Linked DNA regions of Rubripirellula tenax. Each later gene encodes a partner of the first gene's protein in a complex. Links are inferred from orthologs where the notes say so. Each region holds a gene or a part of one and is shown on either strand. Other genes may lie near its edges.

Region 1 (4,215 bases):
CGATCGTGACCGTTTCGAGCCACAATTCGACGGGTGAAGGCGCAAGCGGGCCGTTGCGTGGCTCCTTCAGATCCAAAATATCGATCGGATACTCGAACGCGATGCGAACTTCATCGAGACTTCGCAAACTGACCAACCATTGCCGTGAGACAGATTCAACGGGGGGCTTAAAGCCTGCTGGATCACTAAAAGTACCCTGGTTTGTCATGTTTGGTGACCGCCGCGAAGCATTTGATGTCAAAGTGGATAGGCGAGTGCCACGGTGGCAGGTAAAGTCGGAGCAGTTCCCAACATGATCGATCCCTTACCCAGCAAGCGTAACGTTGAAATACGAGTCCATAAATACGGTCGTCCAGCTCGAGCAGTTCTGTGACGAGATCGCCGCATTCGATCGGATCGGTTTCGACACGGAGTTCGTTTCGGAAGACACCTACCGGCCGCTGTTGTGCTTGATTCAAGTCGTCGCAGGTGATCGCTTAGCAATTATCGATCCGATGACCGTTGAAGATACCCGGCCGTTTTGGGATCTGTTGACCGAACCCGGCCGAACGGTCATCGCCCACGCGGCTCGAGAAGAAGCCCGATTCTGTTTCCGATTTACCGGAAAGCCGATCGCCGGCCTTTTCGACACGCAACTTGCCGCCGGCTTTGTCGGTATTGAGTTTCCCGCGTCGTTGGGGACCCTGGTCCAACGGCTGGTCGGGAAAACGCTCCCCAAGGGCGAGACTCGCACGAATTGGGTTCGCCGGCCGCTGACGGCGGACCAAATAACCTATGCGTTACATGACGTCACGGATCTGTTCGAGATGCACGACCAGCTTTCGTCGATGGCGAAAAAGCTGAATCGTGCGGGTTGGCTGGATGAAGAAACCGGCATCTTTCAGCAGAAGGTCATGGACGGCGAGACTCGCGAGAATTGGCGTCGCGTCAGTGGGGCGTCCGGCTTGAATCCGCGACAACTCGAAGCCGTTCGTCAGATTTGGCTGTGGCGAGAAGAACGCGCGAAAGAGCTTGATCGATTGCCGAAGCGAATCCTGCGAGACGACTTGTTGGTCGAACTGGCACGAAAGGGTTCGTCGGACGTGCAACGGATTCGCGGCATTCGCGGCATGGAACGACGCGGGTTCAATGACCAATACGACGCCATCGCGGCCGCCGTCCAGCGATCGTTGGATACACCCGATGCTGACTTGCCACGTCGACCGCGAGGCACACGGCGGGCGGTTTCGCCGATGCTGAGCCAGTTTCTGTCGACATCGATCGCGTGCATCAGTCGCCAGCATAAATTGGCGCCCTCGATTGTCGGCAACGCCGATGACGTCCGCGAGTTGCTCGGGTACGAGCTGGACCGCCGTGACAACGACGCCGAACCGTCGCTGTTGAAGGGTTGGCGCGGCGAGATCGTGGGAAAGACGTTCCGCCGGATCCTGGCGGGCGAGCTTGCGATTCGCGTCGCCGACGTCAACGAGACTCAGCCGCTCGAATTCATCGAAGCGGCAAACGGTTGAATTCGCGGGAAGGCATTCCCGCAGAACTTTCTCTAAAGCGCCAACAGCAATCGGCTAGGTGCTTCCAAGTATCCGATGATGTCGTTCAAGAAACGAGCCGCCGTTCCTCCGTCGACCAAGCGGTGGTCGTAGGAAAGGCTAAGCGGCATCATCAAACGCGGCTTGATCGAATCATCGGGCATCACAACGGGCAACTTGCGGCTACGTCCGACCAACAGGATCGCGACTTCCGGAACGTTGACGATCGGCGTCGAGTATTGTCCGCCGATCGCACCCAAGTTGCTGATCGTGAATGATCCGCCCTTCAAGTCGTTCATTCCGAAATTACCGCCGCGGACCTTGCCGGCCATTTCGGCAAGCGAGCGAGTGATTGCCGGAACGCCCATTCGATCGGTGTCCGACATGACCGGCACGACCAAACCGCGATCGGTATCCACGGCGATTCCGATGTTCACATAGTCTTTGTAGATGATCTGCTCGTTCGCTTCGTCGATGACGGCGTTCATCGACGGGTGATGACGCAGCGCCGTTGCGACGGCTTTGATCAAGAACGGCATCGTGGTCAGTTTCAGACCCTGAGCGGCGTAGTCGTCCTTGCTGGATTGACGCAGTCGTTCCAGATCAGTGATGTCGGCGTCGTCGAAGTTTGTGACGCGAGGAACTTGCGACCACGAAGCGTGCATTTGACGCGAGATCGTCTTGCGGATCTTGCTCATACGTTCAACGCGAATCGGGCCGAAATCGTCGTTCTCGGCCGTGCCGGGAAGCCCCGGCGTTGCCGTGCGAGGTGCTGCCGACTTTGGGGCGGCAGCGCCGGCTTTCGCCGATTGGCTAGTGGCGCGAACAACGGCAAGGATATCTTCGCGGCTGATCCGTCCCGCGTCGCCCGAGCCTTGGACGTTGGCTAGGTCCACGCCGACTTCACGAGCAAATCGTCGCACGGCCGGACCGGCCGGAATCGCGCCCGATGCCGAAACGACTTCGGTGTGTTCGGGCGCGGGTGTCGGAGGTGCTTGTGGCGCCGGAGCAGCTTGCTGTGCGGGTGCGGGAGTCGGCGCCGGTTTGGGAGCCTCGGCCTTGGGCGGCTGGGGAGCCGGTGCTGGTTTGGGAGCCTCTGCCTTGGCAGGTTCAGGCGTCGACGGCGCGGCCGGGGGTGCCGCCGAACCAGCAGCCGCTTCGACTTCGATCAGCACGCCACCAATGGGCACCGTTTCGCCTTCTTTCACCGTGATCTTGGTGACTTTGCCGCCGTGGGAAGCGGGAACGGCAACGGTCGCCTTGTCGGTTTCCATCTCGACGATGTCATCGCCTTCTTTGATGACGTCGCCGACGGAGACGAAAATTTCGAGGACGTCGCCGGATTCGATGCCGTCGCCGAGTTCGGGAAGTTTGACTTCGGTCATGGGAGGAAGATTGGTGTTAGGTATTGGGAATTAGGTTTTAGGGAAGTCGATCGAGCGCCGGTGCGTTAGGCGAAATACGGGTCGACTTTCTCGGAGTCGTAATCCAGATCTTTGATCGCCTGCGCAACGTCTGTCATCTTGAAAGTGCCGGCTTTCGCCAATCGGTAAAGCGTCGCGATCACGATCGATTCGGCGTCGACTTCGAAGTGGCGACGAAGGGCTTCGCGAGTTTCGCTGCGGCCCATGCCATCGGTTCCCAGCACGAAATAGTCGCCCGGGATGAACGGAGTCAACTGCTCGCCGAGTGCTCGCACATAGTCGCTTGCCGAGATGAACGGCCCTTCAACGCCATCGAGCGTTTCCTCCAAGTAACTTCGTCGCGGCGTTTCGGTCGGATGCAAACGATTCCATCGTTCGCACGCACCAGCTTCACGTCGCAGTTGCGTGTAACTGGTCACACTCCACACATCGCTGGCGACGTTGTATTTTTCGGCCAGAATCTCCTGAGCTTTCAAGGCCGAATTCAGAATCGCACCACTGCCGAACAGTTGCACGCGAGCCTTGGCGCCGTCGACATCCTGGCTCCTATACTTGTAGATGCCCTTGATGATGCCTTCTTCGCATCCGGCCGGCATTTCCGGGTGCAAGTATTCGTCGTTTTCGGCGGTGATGTAATAAATGCACTGTTCGCCGTCGGCATACATGCGTTGCAAACCCTCTTGCACGATGACAACGACTTCATACGCGAATGCCGGATCGTAAGCACGAACCGTCGGGAACGCGATCGCGTTCAGCAAACTGTGTCCGTCTTGGTGCTGCAGCCCTTCGCCGTTGAGCGTCGTGCGGCCGGCCGTCCCGCCGACCAAGAAGCCCTTCGCACGCATGTCGGCGGCAGCCCAAATCGAGTCGCCGATCCGCTGGAAACCGAACATGCTGTAATAGATATAGAACGGAATCATGTTGACGCCGTGGCAACTGTACGCCGTTCCGGCGGCGTTGAAGCTGCTGATCGAACCGCACTCGGTGATGCCTTCTTCCAGAATCTGGCCGTCCTGGGCTTCCTTGTAGTAAGAAACGATTCCCGAGTCGGCGGGCTCGTAAAGCTGACCCGCGTGGGCGTAAATCCCAAACTGGCGGAACATGCCTTCCATACCAAACGTTCGCGATTCGTCGGGCACGATTGGCACAACGTTTTTGCCGATCTTCTTGTCACGGCACATCGCGATCAACGTTTGCACGCATGCGAACGTGGTCGAGATGCTCTTATTCTCCATCTTGCTGATGACTTTGCGGAAATCCTCAAG
Region 2 (3,620 bases), on another replicon or contig:
AAGGCCCGCGGAAAATGCCGCGTCGACGACTTCCGTTGCGTAGACGGGATCACCCGAGCACTCGAAAACCAGGTCACAATTGTCGATCAACTCCTCGATCGAATTTGTGAGCGGGTGTTGGGCGGACAAATCGGGGCTGAGTCTGATCGAGCGTCTTGTCAGCGTTTGCGAAATGGAGAGATCGGGATGATGGTTCTTCACCAGGCGGGATACGCCCCCGGCGATAAAACCCGTTCCGACCATTCCGATTCTTTTTGACATATTTCGCCAACTAGCTCCTGGCTGACTCGATGATGAAAAGCGAGTCTCCTAAGTTCCCATTCAATGGGACCACAAACACTGAATCACCCAATGCCTGATGGGCCTGTGATTGCCGATCGACTTTCGGGTGCACTTCCTAGCAATGGAAACCCGACTCCGAGCGTAGATCGCCGAGATCACAATTCAATGCTTTCCTAACATTCTAATTACGCCGCACCACCAGATGTTCAGGTTGTCGCGATTATGACGACGGCAACGGCAAGCAAAGCCGTTTCACTATCGCGGTTCCGTGAAAGAATGTCACTGAAAAAATGGTTCCCTGCCGAGAATTGCAGGACAAACTTCGCCGTTGGGGGGCAACAAATCCCTGACCAACGACGCCATCAAGGGGGCATCGGGGCAGGTTGGCGGCGATGGCGGCGCGGGATCTGAGAAGATTTCCACTACGATCCGCCGCAGCAAAGCGGCGGATCTGTGGGGGTGCCGTTCGATGCGCGGCTTGGCGACGGTACGAAACTAAGCTGTTGTGACTGGCTTTTTTTTCTTCGGTTTGAAGATCTCGGTCGCGGTGCCGTAGTGCACTTCACCAGCATTCATCAACGTTTCGCTGAGCGTCGGGTGCGGGTGGACGCTATCGGTGATGTCATGGACTTCGCATCCCATCTCGATCGCCAAAACGGCTTCGGCGATCAATTCGCCCGCGCCGCTGCCGACGATGCCGCAACCGACGACGCGGTGCGTTTTCGGATCGACCAACCATTTGGTCAAACCGTCGGTGATACCCAGGGCTTGGGCCCGACCGCTGGCTGCCCACGGATAGACTTCGACATCGACTTCGATGCCGTCGCGTTTGGCTTCGTCTTCGGTCAATCCGGCCCAGGCGATTTCTGGGTCGGTGAAGACGACGGCCGGGATCGCGACCTTGTCAAAGGCCGACGACTTGCCCGCGATGACTTCGGCTGCGACGCGGCCTTCGTGAGTCGCCTTGTGAGCCAACATCGGATCGCCGGCGACATCGCCGATGGCCAGGATGTGCGGATCAGCCGTGCGCTGTTGCTTGTCACAAACGATGAAGCCGCGCGGGTTGACTTCGACGAGGGTGTTTTCCAGACCGAGTCCCTTGGTGACCGGTCGGCGACCAATGCTGACCAAGACGCGATCGAACGCTTCTCGCCCGAACTTGCCGGGACCTTCGAAGGTGACCTGGATCTTGTCACCATCTTCGGTTAGCGAACCGACTTTCGTGTTCAAGTACACCCGGTCTTCGCACATTTTGTGAATGCGTTTAGAAAGCGGTTTGACCAAGTCGCGATCGGCGCCGGGCAACAACATTTCCGTCATCTCAACGACGGTGACTTTGGAACCCAAGTGAGCATAGACGCTGCCCATTTCCAGTCCGATGTAACCACCACCGATGACCAACATCGTTTCGGGAATGTCGGCCAATTTCAAAGCACCGGTGCTGTCCATGACCCGATCGCTGCCGATGTCGAACGCCGGCGGCATGGCGGGAACGCTGCCGGTGGCGACGATGCAGTGATCGAATGTCAGTTGGCCGCCCTCGGGGATCGACGCGTCATCGCCGTCCAGTTTCAGCGTCGTCGAGTTGATAAAACTGCCGCGGGCGCGGATGATCGTGACGTTTCGTCGTTTGGCAAGACTGCCCAGTCCGCCTGTCAAATTCGAGATGACTTTGTCCTTGCGAGCCCGAACCAAATCGATATCGATCTTCGGTCCGCCGGCGTACTCGACGCCCCACTCGGCACCCAAGTCGGCGACTTCGCTGATCACTTTGGCGACGTGAAGCAGGGCTTTGCTGGGGATGCATCCGCGAAGCAAGCAGGTGCCGCCGAGCGTCGGTTCGGATTCGACGATCGTCACTTCTAGGCCTTCGTCGGCCGCCAAGAACGCGGCTGCATAACCACCGGGACCACCACCAAGAACAACTACAGGCGAATGCATGGGTCAAAACTTCGGTTGAAAAAGTGTAAGGCCGACCTTCGGAAAAGTCGGGTGTGTAAAAAAACGATCCGCACGAGCGACAAAGGGCGCGTGCGGATCGTGGTTGATTGTAGTCGTCTTTTGAATCGTGAACGATCGCCGTTTTCAGGGCACTATCGTGACAGGAATTCGACGACGCTGTTCGCGTCCACCGGCAAGCTGATGTCGCTGGCGCCGGGGTTGCCCAGCACGGTCGCTTTCAGGTTCTCGCTATCGAACGAAACCCAATCCAGGGCGTCCGGCGAAGCGTTCGCGATCACGCCGCGGTACAGGTTCTTCAGGTTTTCGCGACCGCGAAGTTCGATGATATCACCAGGACGCAGGATGTAGCTGGGCTTGGTGACTTTGACGCCGTTGACGCGGAAGTGTCCGTGGCCGATGCCTTGGCGGGCTTGCGGACGGGTCTTGGTGAATCCCACTCGGCGGACCACGTTGTCCAAACGACGCTCGCACATCAATAACAACAATTCGCCGGTATTGCCCGGCTTGTGGCTGACGGCATCAAAGTATCGACGGAGTTGACGTTCGCCCAAGCCGTAATAGTGCTTGATCTTTTGCTTCTCCATCAACGCCAAACCGTAGTTACTCGGGCGGCGGCCGCGGACGTGCATCCCGGGAGGTGTGGGTCGACGGTCCAGTGCTCGAGCGGCACCGGCAGTTTCGTAAATCAGAATACCGAGACGGCGGTTGACGCGAGCTTTCGGGCCGGTATAGCGGGCCATGGGCAATGCCTTTCTTTCCGCAGGCCAGATCGACCAAGCGGCTTCGTGGAACGTGGTCGAACGAGTCGAAAACCGAGGCTTTCAGACATCGCCGGCCGGCGTGATCCGTGCGAGGGCCAGAACGATTCCGGCCCGCTGGTCACGCGGGGATTTTGGGAAGCGGCAAAGTTTGGCTGGAAAAGCTGGTTTTTGCAAGGGCAAGCACCTGACGACTTCCGTGCGATTTCGGTAACGTGGCAGCGGCCGAGCTGGGCATCGAGAAACCAGCCACCGAACCAGCCGCCAAGTCCCCCCCCTTACTATTAGAGAAACTTCAGCAAGATGACTGATTTTGACGTTTTCGGCGTTGGCAACGCCCTGGTCGACATTCAAGCCACCGTCGAAGACGCCGTGCTCACCGAGTTGGTTTTGGATAAAGGCATCATGACGCTGGTCGATGACGCCCGCCAACGAGAAGTACTGGCCAAGTTGGACGGCCGCCCACTGAACCGATGTGCAGGGGGTTCCGCGGCCAACACGATCGTCGCGGTTGCCGAATTCGGTGGCAAGTCGGCGTTCGTCGGCAAGATCGGCAACGACGACGTCGGCAAGTTCTTTTTGAAAGACATGCAGGATCTGGGGATCTCGATCGATGTC

What was found. The genes of interacting proteins can lie anywhere in the genome.
Region 2: the proteins of Poly51_RS16185 (region 1) and lpdA are in contact, whole or in part, in a crystal structure (PDB 1EBD), measured with the Geobacillus stearothermophilus proteins. The link is inferred for Rubripirellula tenax from one-to-one orthologs. Residues at the interface, in WP_033016211.1 of Geobacillus stearothermophilus: Ile130, Ala131, Met132, Pro133, Arg136, Arg140, Glu141, Asn155, Arg157; in WP_049624544.1 of Geobacillus stearothermophilus: Pro340, Ser341, Asp344, Tyr345, Arg403, Asp406, Val408, Glu431, Ala432, Gly433, Asp438.

Annotation. Positions count from the first base shown.
Region 1 is NZ_SJPW01000004.1:440,238-444,452, forward strand. The notes cover bases 727-3,571. They hold Poly51_RS16185 (2-oxo acid dehydrogenase subunit E2), read right to left. Parts: upstream 2,912-3,571; coding sequence 1,541-2,911; downstream 727-1,540. Other genes in these bases: Poly51_RS16180 (ribonuclease D), read left to right, coding at 727-1,508; aceE (pyruvate dehydrogenase (acetyl-transferring), homodimeric type), read right to left, coding at 2,977-3,571. Also shown: Poly51_RS16175 ((5-formylfuran-3-yl)methyl phosphate synthase), read right to left, coding at 1-208; more of Poly51_RS16180, read left to right, coding at 324-726; more of aceE, read right to left, coding at 3,572-4,215.
Region 2 is NZ_SJPW01000003.1:832,694-836,313, reverse strand. What follows is about bases 1-2,936. They hold lpdA (dihydrolipoyl dehydrogenase), read right to left. Parts: upstream 2,224-2,936; coding sequence 778-2,223; downstream 1-777. Other genes in these bases: rpsD (30S ribosomal protein S4), read right to left, coding at 2,376-2,936; Poly51_RS13745 (hypothetical protein), read right to left, coding at 1-261. In the rest of the region: more of rpsD, read right to left, coding at 2,937-2,984; Poly51_RS13730 (adenosine kinase), read left to right, coding at 3,306-3,620. UniProt on the Escherichia coli protein: Lipoamide dehydrogenase is a component of the glycine cleavage system as well as of the alpha-ketoacid dehydrogenase complexes.